Linked DNA regions of Posidoniimonas corsicana. The protein of the gene in region 1 interacts with the protein of each later gene in a pairwise test. Links are inferred from orthologs where the notes say so. Each region holds a gene or a part of one and is shown on either strand. Other genes may lie near its edges. The genes, in order: KOR34_RS16425 and KOR34_RS17045.

What was found.
Region 2: the proteins of KOR34_RS16425 (region 1) and KOR34_RS17045 interact in binary tests that used the Escherichia coli proteins (3 or more experiments, as listed by UniProt). The link is inferred for Posidoniimonas corsicana from one-to-one orthologs.

The regions. Positions count from the first base shown.
Region 1 is NZ_SIHJ01000002.1:74,273-80,513, reverse strand. Bases 2,234-5,059 are described here. They hold KOR34_RS16425 (diacylglycerol/lipid kinase family protein), read left to right. Parts: upstream 2,234-3,108; coding sequence 3,109-4,011; downstream 4,012-5,059. Other genes in these bases: KOR34_RS16415 (lysophospholipid acyltransferase family protein), read left to right, coding at 4,910-5,059; KOR34_RS16420 (metallophosphoesterase family protein), read right to left, coding at 4,030-4,863; KOR34_RS16430 (catalase), read left to right, coding at 2,234-3,007. In the rest of the region: wrbA (NAD(P)H:quinone oxidoreductase), read left to right, coding at 256-867; more of KOR34_RS16430, read left to right, coding at 953-2,233; more of KOR34_RS16415, read left to right, coding at 5,060-5,650; KOR34_RS16410 (hypothetical protein), read left to right, coding at 5,733-6,241. UniProt on the Escherichia coli protein: In vitro phosphorylates phosphatidylglycerol but not diacylglycerol; the in vivo substrate is unknown.
Region 2 is NZ_SIHJ01000002.1:234,257-240,530, reverse strand. What follows is about bases 1,316-4,174. They hold KOR34_RS17045 (citrate synthase), read left to right. Parts: upstream 1,316-2,031; coding sequence 2,032-3,318; downstream 3,319-4,174. Other genes in these bases: KOR34_RS17035 (hypothetical protein), read left to right, coding at 4,126-4,174; KOR34_RS17040 (hypothetical protein), read right to left, coding at 3,325-3,927; KOR34_RS17050 (hypothetical protein), read left to right, coding at 1,316-1,607. In the rest of the region: KOR34_RS17060 (serine/threonine-protein kinase), read left to right, coding at 1-568; KOR34_RS17055 (hypothetical protein), read right to left, coding at 591-794; more of KOR34_RS17050, read left to right, coding at 1,314-1,315; more of KOR34_RS17035, read left to right, coding at 4,175-4,758; KOR34_RS17030 (aldehyde dehydrogenase family protein), read left to right, coding at 4,897-6,274.

The DNA.
Region 1 (6,241 bases):
GCGAGTTGCTCGCTGGTCGGCCGCCGGTCGGGTTGGGCGGTCGGCGATCGGCCGCGGTGCGCTGCTCGGTGCCAGCCCGCGTCGATTCCGTGTCGCTATTCGGGCACCGAAGCGATGCTTGCGGCAGCACGCTTCGTATTGCGCAGCAATTGGCACAGGCCCTGCTGTAGCGGAGCAGCAGTCCTCGTGCGCCGCCGGAGACTCCGGTCGGCCGCTACGCTCGCTCCCTCGCGCACTCTTGCCAGCAGGCCCCCCATGAAGGTTGCTGTCGTCTTTTACAGCACGTACGGACACGTCTACCAGCTCGCCCAGGCAATCGCCGATGGCGCGAGCGGCGTTGATGGCGCCGACGCAGAGCTCTACCAGGTCGCCGAGACGCTCCCCGACGAGGTGCTCAAAAAAATGGGCGCCTTGGAGGCCCGAAAGGCGTTCGCTGACGTGCCCGAGGCCACCACCGACGTGCTCGCCGAGGCGGACGCGGTCGTGTTCGGCACGCCGACCCGCTTTGGCAATATGGCCGCCCAGATGCGAACGTTCCTCGACTCGACGGGCGGGCTGTGGAAGAAGGGCGCGCTGGTGGGAAAGGTCGGCAGCGTGTTCGCCTCGACCGCGACTCAGCACGGCGGCCAAGAGACCACCATCACCAGCTTCCACACTACGCTGCTGCACCACGGCATGGTGGTGGTTGGGGTTCCCTACAGCTGCCCGGAGCTCTCGGAGATGGGCGAGATCACCGGCGGAACGCCCTACGGCGCCACGACGCTGGCCAAAGATGACGGCTCGCGTCAGCCCTCGGAGAACGAACTCGCCATCGCCCGCTTCCAGGGCAGGCACGTAGCCGAGATCGCCAAGAAGCTGGCCGGGTAATCAGTCGGCCGGCTGCCGCTCAATCAGAACACCGTACGGCGGGGCCGTCCCCGCCGCCTTCAATGCTCAACGATAGGAATGTGCTGTGTCAGATACAAAGAAAAACGAAGCGCTCGGCAAGGGCGGGGAGCTCCACCAGCACGCCGCGTCGCCCGAGGGTAGGCTGACGTCCAACCAGGGGGTGGCGGTCAGCGACGATCAGAACACGCTGACGGTCGGACCCCGCGGGCCGCAGCTGCTGGAGGACCACCTGCTGCGTGAGAAGATCACGCACTTCGACCACGAGCGCATCCCGGAACGTGTGGTCCACGCCCGGGGCTACGGCGCCCACGGCTATTTCCAGGCCTACGAGTCGCACGCCAAGCTCACCAAGGCGGACTTCCTGCAGGACCCCGCGGTGCAGACGCCGGTGTTCGTGCGGTTCTCGACGGTCGCCGGCAGCGCGGGCTCGCCAGACGCGGCGCGGGACGTGCGCGGCTTCGCGGTGAAGTTCTACACCAGCGAGGGCAACTACGACCTGGTCGGCAACAACATCCCGGTGTTCTTCATCCAGGACGCCATCAAGTTCCCGGACCTGATCCACAGCGTCAAACCGGCGCCGGACCGCGACTTCCCCCAGGCGCAGTCCGCGCACGACACCTTCTGGGACTTCGTGTCGTTGATCCCCGAGAGCATGCACATGCTGATGTGGGTCATGTCGGACCGGGCCATCCCCCGCTCGTTCCGCATGATGGAGGGGTTCGGCGTGCACACCTTCCGGATGATCAACGAGCAGGGCGACGTCACGCTGGTCAAGTTCCACTGGCGGCCGAAGCTCGGCACGTTCTCGCTCGTCTGGGACGAGGCGGTCGTGATCAACGGCGCCGACCCCGACTTCCACCGCCGCGACCTGTGGAACGCGATCGAGTCGGGCGACTACCCGGAGTGGGAGCTGTGCGTGCAGGCCTTCACCGAGGAGGAGGCCGCGGGCTTCAACTTCGACGTGCTCGACCCCACCAAGCTGGTCCCCGAGGAGCTCGTGCCGCTCACCCCGCTCGGCAAGATGGTCCTCAACCGCAACGTGGACAACTTCTTCGCCGAGACCGAGCAGGTGGCGTTCTGCCCGTCGCACGTGGTGCCAGGCATCGACTTCTCGAACGACCCGCTGCTGCAGGGCCGGTTGTTCAGCTACCTCGACACCCAGCTCTCGCGGCTCGGCAGCCCCAACTTCCACCAGATCCCGATCAACCAGCCGAAGTGCCCGATCAGCAACTTCCAACGCGACGGTCACATGCAGACGTTCGTGCCGACCGGCCGGGTCGCCAACGAGCCCAACACCCTGGACGACGGAGCGCCGCGCGAGTGCCCCAAGACCGGCTTCTCCAGCGCACCCGTCCCCGAAGCGGGCGACAAGATGCGAACGCGGCCGGAGAGCTTCGCGGACCACTACACGCAGGCGAGGCAGTTCTACCGCTCGATGCTGGACGTGGAGCAGGAGCACATCGCCGGCGGCCTGGCGTTCGAGCTCGGCAAGTGCAAGGAGCTGAAGGTCCGCAAGCGGATGCTGGGCCACCTGAAGCTAATCGACGAGGGGCTGTGCGAGGACGTGTCGAAGAAGCTCGGCATGGTCGGCATGGCGGACGACATCAAGCCCGCCGCCCCGGTGCGCGACTCGGAACCATCGCCCGCGTTATCGCAATACAAGAAGGCGCCGCAGACGCTGATGGGCAAGAAGGTCGGCCTGCTGACCACCGACGGCGTCGACGCCAAATGGCTGGCGTCGCTGCAGAAGGCGGTCGAGGAGGAGGGCGCCACGCTGGCCATCATCGCCCCGGCCGCCGGCCCGTTCGCCGACAGCAGCGGCGGCGAGGTCACGCCCGACGACTTCCTCGACGGCGCCCCGTCGGCCCTGTTCGACTGCGTTGTCGTGGCGCCCACCGCGGACGACTCGGCCATGCTCGGCAAGCAGCAGGCGGCCGCCAACTGGCTGCGGATGGCCCACGGGCACCTCAAGGTGATCGGCTACACCAAGGCCGCCGAGTCGCTGCTCGACGACGCCGGCGTCCCGGCCGAGGCGGGGCAGGGCGTTGTGGCGGTGGACGGGGGCTTCGGCGACTTTATCGACTGGTCCAAGAAGCACCGGGTGTGGGACCGCCCGTAGCCTGTCCCGTAGCTTGCACAGCGGAAAGCTTGACCGGCGGCGCGCCGCCTGTCCTGATGCAGGGAGCCGTTTCTTTCTGAGACCCCCGAGTGCCACGCACGATGCCACAGCTCACCCGAACGCCGGTCTACGTCTTGCGGAACGCTGCGGCGGGTCCCGCGAACCCCGAGGACTTTTTGCCGCAGCAGCTCCAGCAGATGTTCGGCGAGGAGCTAGTGGTCGTCGAGACCCACACGCCGGAAGAGGGTGAGCAGGCGGTGCGCGAGGCGTGCGCCGAGGCCCGCATCATCGTCGTCGCCGGCGGGGACGGCACCATCAACTCGGTCATCAACACCATGATGCGTTGCGACCGCCGTCCCCCGTTGGGCCTCGTGCCCTTGGGCACCGGGAACAACCTGTGCCGCGCGTTGGGCGTGCCGCTCGACCCGCTGTCGGCGTACGCGGCGCTCGGGTCCGACCAGCGCGTGACCATCGACCTGGCCAGGGCGTCGTTCGCGGGGAGTGAGCGCTACTACGCCTGCGTGGCGAGCGGCGGAAACAGCGACCGAGTGATCGAGTGCCTGAAGCACGAGGAGAAGGCGGCCTGGGGCCCGTGGTGCTACCTCCGCAGCGCGTTGCCGGTGATGGCGGACCTGCAGGCCTACCACGTCAGCCTGGAGCACGACGACGGCGTGCTTGAAACGCCGCTCTGGAACATCATCGTGGCGAACGGCGCGTTCGCCGCCGGCGGGCTGCGGGTCGCGCCCCGCGCCAGCATGACCGACGGGCTGCTGGACGTGGTCGCGGTTCGCGACGGCACCCCGCTCGACCTGGCGGCCCTGAGCGCCGAGTTCTTCCTCGGCGACTACCTGGAGGACCAACGCGTCACGCACCTGCGGACCCGCCGGCTGCGGGTCGAGGCGCAGCCCGAGCTCCGTTTCCTGGCCGACGGCGAGATGCTCGTGGGGCAGCCGTTCGAGTTCGAGGCGGTCCCCGCCGCGATCGAGGTGGTAGTCCCCCGATAAGCGTGGTTCCGCGGTAAGCTACGCCGAGAGGTTGCGGTTTGGCCACCGCGGGAACCGGTGCGTGCTGATCGGCTCAAATCCGTCGGTGTCCGAGAAGTACATCCAGTGCGTAATCGTAATCGAGCGGTCGCTGACCTCCACCAGGTTGAACGAGTTCTTCTCGCGCTCGCGGGCGCGGCCCCGCCGCGACGTGGTGGTGCCCGACTGGCAGATAATGACGCCCCGCTGGCGCCGCGAGCCGGGGTAGATGTCCAGCGAGTTGCCGATGTACGCGCGGTGCAGGTGCCCGCCCATGATCAGGTCGACGCCCACCGACTCGAACCGGTCCATCGCCCGCTTGGCCCGCGGCATCACGTCGGTCTGCTCGTAGTCCGGCGCGGGGGCGAAGTGGTGGTGCGCCACCACGACGCGTAGCTCGCCGTCGCCGGCCCGCTGGAACTGCTCGGCGCAGTAGTCGAGCTGGTGGTTGCGGATCCGGCCGTTGGTGATCGCGTGGTAGGGCGCCGCCGAGTTGAGCGACACCACACACGCGCCCTCCACCCGCAGCACGCTGTCCAGCTCCTCGCTGATGTAGTGGCGGTAGTGCTTGTACGGCTCGGTCAGCCGCTCCCACACCCGGTAAAGCGGCACGTCGTGGTTGCCGGGCGTGACGACCTGCGGCGCCGCCGGCAGGTCGTCCAGGAACCGGCGGGCCGCCTGGTACTCCACCGGCTTAGCGCGCTGGGTAAAATCACCGCTCACCACCAGCACGCCGGGCCGCAGGTCGTGCGCGGCGCGGAGGGTCGCCTCGCCCACCTTCGGCAGGTAGTGCGGGCCGAAGTGAAGGTCCGAGATTTGCATTAGCGTGAGCATGGATCCTCGGGGTTGAGGTCGAACCACAGGTTTTTGAGAGGACGGGATGCAGGGCGCCTCCGCAAGCGACTACTTCGACCAGCCGGAGCAGCACCTGACCGACGAGCAGCGCCGCTGGCTCCGCCCGCTGGGGCCGGTGCGTTCGCGGTTGCGGCGGCTGTTTATCGCGATCAACCGCCGGCTGATGCGACTGCTGTTCCGGTTCACGGTCCGTGGCCTCGACCGGCTGCCGGCCGAGGGGCCATTGGTCATCGCCCCCAACCATACCAGCTCGCTGGACGGCGCGGCGCTGTTCGCCGCCCTTGACAACGCCACCCTCGACAAGACCCGCTGGGCCGGCCGGCGGGGCGCCGTGCTGCGGCACGCGGTGCGGCGGTTTTTTAATAGGTTAGCAAAAACGGTGCCTATCGAGCGTAAGGCCTCGGCGTTGGCGGCCGCGGCGGCCGTGCTCGAGCGCGACGAAAACCTAGTCTGGTTCCCCGAGGGCACCCGCACCATCGACGGCCGGCTCCAGGAGCTGAAGCCCGGCGTGGGGCTGCTGATGGTGCGTCTCGGCGTGCCGGTGGCGCCGGTCTGGCTGGAGGGCGCTTACTACGCGCTGCGGCCGCACACGCTGCGGCTGCGGCTGGGGTCGCCGATCGAGGTCCGCATCGGACGCCCCCTGGCGGCCGCCGATCTCGACCTCGACGGCCTGGACGACGAACAGCAGGTCAACCGCTGCATCGAGGAGCTCCGCCAGCGGCTCGAAGCGCTCCGCGATGGCCAAGAATCTTCCGATGGCGCGTAACAGCCCGCGGCGTGGTGCGTACTAGCGGGCGAGAGCACAGGGCGTGCTCGCCCCCACCCCCACGCACGAAGTGAGTTTCGCCATGTTGATCCTGATCGCCGTCGCCGGCCTGGTTGCCCTGCTGTCCCCCACTGCCGCCCTCGCGCAGAGCGGCTCGGTCTCGCTGGAGGAGGTGTACGGCGACCCCGTTTCGATCCCGCTGGCCGACGCGATGGACAGCATGTACGACTACGAGTTGTACATTGCCAAGCCGGGAACCGACGTCGCCTGGTACGTCGAGTACGCGTACGAGAACGGCAAGTACTGGTACAGCGGCGCGTTCGCCAGCTATGAGGACGCGCTGAAGTACCGCGACCGCCAGGACTGGAACGGCATCGACCCCTCCACGAACGACTGGGTCGATCCCGACAATCTGTTCACCACGACCATTTTCGAGGGCGTGAAGGAGCCCGACTGGCGCTACCACGAGACCTACGGCACGCTTGCCGAGGCCGAAGACGTGGCTGCGGAGTTCGAGGCGCTAGGGCTGCTAACCGAAATCCGTCGCGTATCGACGCTGCGGAGGGGGACCGCGGGTAAGACTACCGCACT
Region 2 (6,274 bases), 160 kb from region 1 along the record:
GAAGCAGGCCAGCGCGCTGTCGCTGGGCCGCTCGCCCTGGGGGCGTCGCGTGGCGGTGGTGGCCGCGCTGCTGATGGCCGGCGGACTGGTCGGCATGGCGACCCAGCCCGCGCCGCTGTTGTCCAGCGAGCGCACGCTGATCGAAGAACGCGACGACGTGCTCAGCCAGCTCTACTTCGCCAAGCAGGTCGACACCGAGGCGGCCTGGAAAGCAGTGAAGACCTACTTCTCCGAAGACCTCGACGTCCGCCACGAGATGATGGCCGACCAGGGGCTGGCGCGTTTGTATCTGGGGCAGGGCCGCTACGAGGAGGCGCGCGACGTCTGCCTCCGCCTGTACGACATGGCCGGCGATTCCGACCCCTACGTGCGTCGCTTTGCGGCCGCCGGACTGACCGTTGCGTTTGTCGGCATGGAGTACTGGGACCAGGCCCGCGAGGCGGCCGGCCAGTTCCTGGCGGCCGACGACCTGATCGAGCTCGAGCAGCTCGAGCCACAGCTCTACCGGATGTTCAACGAGGCGCTCGAACGCCTCGACTCACAGGGCTCGACCCACGCCCAGCTGTAGCGCGGCGCGAGTTCTCCACCCGCTACGCCCCGGCGACCGCCTGGTCGCGGTCGCGCCGCCGCCGGCGACGCTTGCTGTACTTAGGGGCGGGCGGCGCGGTCGGCTGGCTCGAGAGCCGCTTGCGGCGGGCCTCCGACAGTTTGTCGCGCAGCATCGTGACTGCAATGAACGACCACACCGCCAAGAACGCGGCGCCGAGAATCGATTGCAGGATGTGGTACGACACGGGCGGCTCCGTAGGGATGGGTCGCGCAGCCTCCATGCGGCAATCGCTGGCAATCCATACTGTTGGTCGTTCATCGACAAGCGGGCCAGCAGCGGGTGAGGTGCGCCGCGGGCGCCGTTAAAGCCTCCACATCCCGCAAAGCCCCCTCACTGTCACCGTCTCCTCCCCGCCCAGCTTGCAGACTGCAAAGCCTCGCTCCTGCCGCACAAAAGTGGCTTTATTTCTTGGGTTTGTTGCTAGAAATCGGCCGCCGTAAATGTTAGGCTGGCGCCTGGTTGGTGAACGTTAGTTCAGTGTTTGGGCTGTGCTGAATGACCGGCGTGGCGGTGCGTTGCCTATCAGTTGTGACTACTGCGGCGCCGGCCGCCGCGCTCCGCAGATTGTCAGCGCAGCCGTGGCATCGCCTGTTGGGCGCCGATGGGCCGGGGCTCGAAGAACGCGACGAGGGACGCGATGAGGGGTAGCGGTTGTGGGCGGTGGTTGGTTTGTCCGAGTGGGACTTTCACAGCAGGGGGGGAGATGCTGCCTTATCCCGTGGTTTCGGAGATTGAGGATCTGCTTGGCGAGGGCCGCCTGTCGCGGCGGGCGATCGCCAGGCAGGTGGGCGTGAGCCGGTGGGCGGTCGACGCGGTTGCGACCGGCGTCCGCCGGTCAGGCGTAGCCGACGGCGACCCTGACGGGGGCCAGCCGGTCTACCTGCGTTGCCCCGGCTGCGGCATGCGGGTGGAGCTGCCGTGCGTGTACTGCCGCACGGTTGCCTACGTGTCCCGCGGCCGGTTGGGCGTGGCGCCTCGTGCTCGGCGGGCGGCGTAAGACGCGTTGCGGACGGAGCTAATCGGCGCAACCGGCGCCCCGGCTGGAGAATCCGCCTCATTCTGAGTCGGCGGGCGCCGCCGGGCCGCCGGCCGGGAGCAACGATTAGGCGGCTTTGCCACTTGGCCACGATACGGCGCGTCCGCTGGGCAGCGATGCCCCGGGCGCGCCGTTGAGGCCCGGCCCCGCCGCCGGTGTGTGGCGTCTCTTCAGCGGGCCGGAGCAACCCCCACAGCCGTGCGAAAACCCTTGCGCAGACGTCGTAGACAGGCGGAATGCGGCGCGGGGCGGCGGTCTGGACGATTGCTGATCAGCCACCAAACGGGTTACACTACCCGCTCCGCGGCGTCGGCCCTGGCGGCCGCCGCGGGCGCGGAGCAGATACTAGAGCGACAAATAAGGCGACACAGCGAAGGAGTTGTCGATGGGTGAGGTAGGTCGGCTGACCGTCAGCGAACAAGAGATTGACCTGCCCCTGATCCGAGGGACCGAGGGCGAAGAGGCGCTCGACATCTCTGCGCTGCGGAAGCAGACGGGGCTGGTCACTCTGGACGAGGGCTACGTCAACACCGGCTCAACGACCAGCGACATCACCTTCCTGGACGGCGAGCAGGGCATCCTGCGGTACCGGGGCTACCCGATCGAGGACCTGGCCGCCAAGTGCGACTTCGTCGAGGTCGCGTACCTGCTGATCTACGGCGAGCTGCCGACCGTCGCGCAGCTGGAAGACTTCCGCAACTCGCTGCGTCGGCACTCGCTGCTGCACGAGGACCTGCGGATCTTCTACGACGGCTTCCCGCGCGACGCGCACCCGATGGCCATCCTCAGCTCGGTGGTCGGCGCGCTCTCCACGTTCTACCAGGACCTCGTCAGCCTGACCGACCCGCAGGTGGTCGACACCACCATCCACCGGCTGCTGGCCAAGATCCCGACCATCGCGGCCTACTCGCACAAGAAGTCGATCGGCCAGCCGTTCGTCTACCCGGACAACTCGCTGTCGTACTGCGAGAACTTCCTGCAGATGATGTTCTCGGTTCCCAGCGAGCCGTACGAGATCGACCCCGACTTCGTCGAGGCGCTCAACCTGCTGTTGATCGTGCACGCCGACCACGAGCAGAACTGCAGCACCAGCACCGTCCGGATGGTAGGCAGCTCCGACGCCAACCTGTTCGCCAGCATCTCGGCCGGCATCTGCGCCCTGTGGGGCCCGCTGCACGGCGGCGCCAACGAGGCCTGCGTCGCGATGCTGGACCGCATCGTGGCCGACGGGGGCGACGTCAAGAAGTACGTCGACATGGCGAAGGACAAGGCCAACAACTTCCGCCTGATGGGCTTCGGCCACCGCGTCTACAAGAACTTCGACCCCCGCGCCCGCATCATCAAGGCGAGCTGCGAGAAGCTGCTGGCCAAGCGCGGCATCGAGGACCCGATGTTCGACGTCGCCAAGCAGCTGGCCGACACCGCGCTGTCCGACGAGTACTTCATAGAGCGCAAGCTCTACCCCAACGTCGACTTCTACTCCGGCGTCATCTACCGCGCTATCGGCATCCCGGTCGAGATGTTCACCGTGATGTTCGCCATCGGCCGCCTGCCGGGCTGGATCGCCCACTGGCTGGAGATGCGGCAGAGCCCCGGCAAGAAGATCTGCCGCCCGCGTCAGGTGTACACCGGGCCGCTGGAGCGGACCGTGGTGCCAATCGGCGAGCGGTAGTCGACGTCAGTCTGACTCCGGCTCGGCGTCGTCCAGCGGGTGACGCGACTCCTCCTCCGTGGGCCGCGTGGGGCTGCCCGTTGCTGTGAGCCGCGCGGCGAGCACCAGCCCCAGCAGCCCTATGCCGGCGATGCCGATCGCGTTGGCCGAGCCCTCTAGCGCCTCGAGCCGCGCGTAGAAGTCCTCGCGCAGCTTGAGCGCTTCGGACTGACGCTTTGCCCGCTCGCGGTACTCTTCGTTCGCCGCCTGCAGGGCGATCCGCAGCTCGTACGCCATGCTCAGTCGGCGTGACTGGGCCCGCTCGGTCATGTCCTGGCCGGCCGGGTCGTCGAAGCCCCGCGCGTAGGCCACAAACGTGACCGGCGACATCGCCGGGAACCACCACAAAGCCGCGCCGTAAGACAACGCGAACAGCGAGAACCCGAGCGCCATCGCCCGTGCGCGGCCCGCCAGCAGACAAGCCGCCAGCACCGCGTAGGCTGTGACCAGTCCGGTGAGCAGCCACAGGAACTGCTCCCAGAGCTTGCCCTGCTGGCTGCAGGCGGCCGCTGCCAGCGCCGCATAAGTAACGCCCAACAGCAGCCACTTAAGTGAAAACCCGTTCTGCATAGCTCCGAGGCCTCGCGGCGGTAGGGGGCAGCCCGCATCGTAGCACCTGCGGGTGTTAACAACCAAACCGGCGGCGCCGGCTGTTCCGGCCGAGGCCCGGTTGCGTTGATCGGCAAACACCCAGTTTGGTCATGCGACTTTCCGTCGGCGGGCTAGCTTTGCGTTGACCACCCGGGCCGAGAATTGAAAGGGACACCGATGCGGCGACGCCTGCTCCAGATGCTTTGTATCAGCCTGACTACCGCGTGTGCGCCGAGCGCCCAGGCGAGTGGCTACGAGGCCGCGCCGTCGGAGGTGGAGCTGACCATCGGCCGCACGAAGCACGTGCTGGTCGAGGGCGTGAGCAGCAATATCCAGGTGAACGGGCGGTCGGTCCCAGTGAAGGTCGAGCTGCAGCCCGCTCAGCGTCTGCACGTGGACAACTTCTCGTTTAGCTATCCGACGGGCTTCACGGTGCTCAACAGCGCAAGCGAGGGCGCCCCGACGTCCGCTTCGTGGATGCTCAAGGGCAGGACCTGCCAGATCACCATCCACCGCAAGGCGAAGGGCACCACGCTCAACTTCCTGGCGGACCACATGGCCGAGTTCTACGAGGGGCTCCCGGAGGTGTCCGACCTGAGCCGCAACACCACGCGGATGACCATCGGCCGCAAGAGCGTATCGGGGGTGCGGTTCCTGATGAAGACCCGCCGCGAAGGCGTCAGCTTCCAGGACTACTTCCAGCTGCCGACGCCGTCGTCGCAGTACAACTACTTCTTGGTGATCCACGCCAAGCCGGGCGACCAGTCCGAGCAGCAGGCCCGCACCATGATCGGCAGCACACTTCGGTAAGCTGGCGTACGGTAGGCGTCGGGCGGCCGCGGCCAGCTTGGCGGAGTGTTTCGCCCCGCCTAGGATGCCGGTAGAATGTGGCTGCGCCCCAGCGCAGGGGCGGCCCTCACTGTTCTCCCGCCTCTTACCGGTTCCCAGATGATCGAGCTGCCAGCTATCCGTTGGGGCGAGCCCTACGAGTCTCTCGACGTTGACCAGGTCTCGCACTTCTACACCGGCGAGCCGATCGCCAAGGTCCACACGGTCGGCTCCGGCATCGTCCGCCGAGACGCCAAGAAGGCCAAGCACGCCCGCCGGGCGCTGCAGGCGATGTCGCCGGCCGAGCTGATCGCCAGGTGCGCCGAGGCGGGCGAGCTGTTTGAGTCGGGCACGCTGGCCGTGGGCGACTCGCAGCAGACGCCCGCCGACTTTGTGCAGCAGCAGTCCGCCACCACCGGCATGCCGGTCAGCATGTGCGAGGCGAACGTCACGAAGAACGCGTTCGTGCTGAAGAACATGGAGCGGATCCTGGACTGCCTGACCCGCGGCCTGGACCTGAACATCCTGGCCCGCGGCTACGGCGAGGAGGGCCGCGGGGTGACCGTCAGCTACGCCGCGCAGTGCGACGCGCTGGGCGCCGTGCTGCCGAGCAACTCGCCGGGCGTGCACACGCTGTGGCTGCCGGTGATCGCGCTGCAGATGGGCCTGGTGCTGAAGCCGGGATCTTCGGAACCCTGGACGCCGTACCGGGTTTACTCCGCTATGGTCCAGGCCGGCATTCCCAGGGAGGCGTTCTGTTTGTACCCCGGCGCCGGCGCCGAGATCGGCGGCGCCATCCTGGCCAGCTGCCGCCGCAGCATGATCTTCGGCGGCCCCCAGACCATCGCGCAGTACGAGGGGAACCCCCGCGTGCAGCCGCACGGCCCGGGCTACAGCAAGATCCTCTTCGGCGACGACTGCGTCGACCAGTGGGAGCAGCACATCGACCTGATGGTCGACAGCGTGCTGAAGAATGGCGGCCGCAGCTGCATCAACTGCAGCAGCATCTACGCCTCGCGGCACACGCGTGAAATCGCCCAGGCGCTGGCGGAGCGGCTCGGCCCGGTCGAGGTGCTGCCGCCCGACGACCCGCAGTCGCAGCTCGCCGCGTTCACCATCCCCGGCGCGGCGCCAGCCATCTGGGGAGCGATCGAGGCCGACATCAACGACCCGCAAACCACGCACATGACCGAGGCCTACGGTGACCGCCTGGTGGAGAAGGACCCGGTCGCGTACCTCCGCCCGGTGGTGCTGCACTGCGACAGCCCCGACGCGCCCGCCGCCAACAAGGAGTATATGTTCCCGGCGGTCAGCGTGGTCGAGTGCCCGCAGGAGAAGATGCTAGACGCCATCGGCACGACGCTGATCGGCACCGCGATCACCAACGACGAGTCGTTCCGCGCCGACCTGATCGACTGCACCGACATCGACCGCCTGAACCTCGGCCCGATCCCCACCCCCCAAGTCGACTGGCTGCAGCCGCACGAGGGGAACCTGA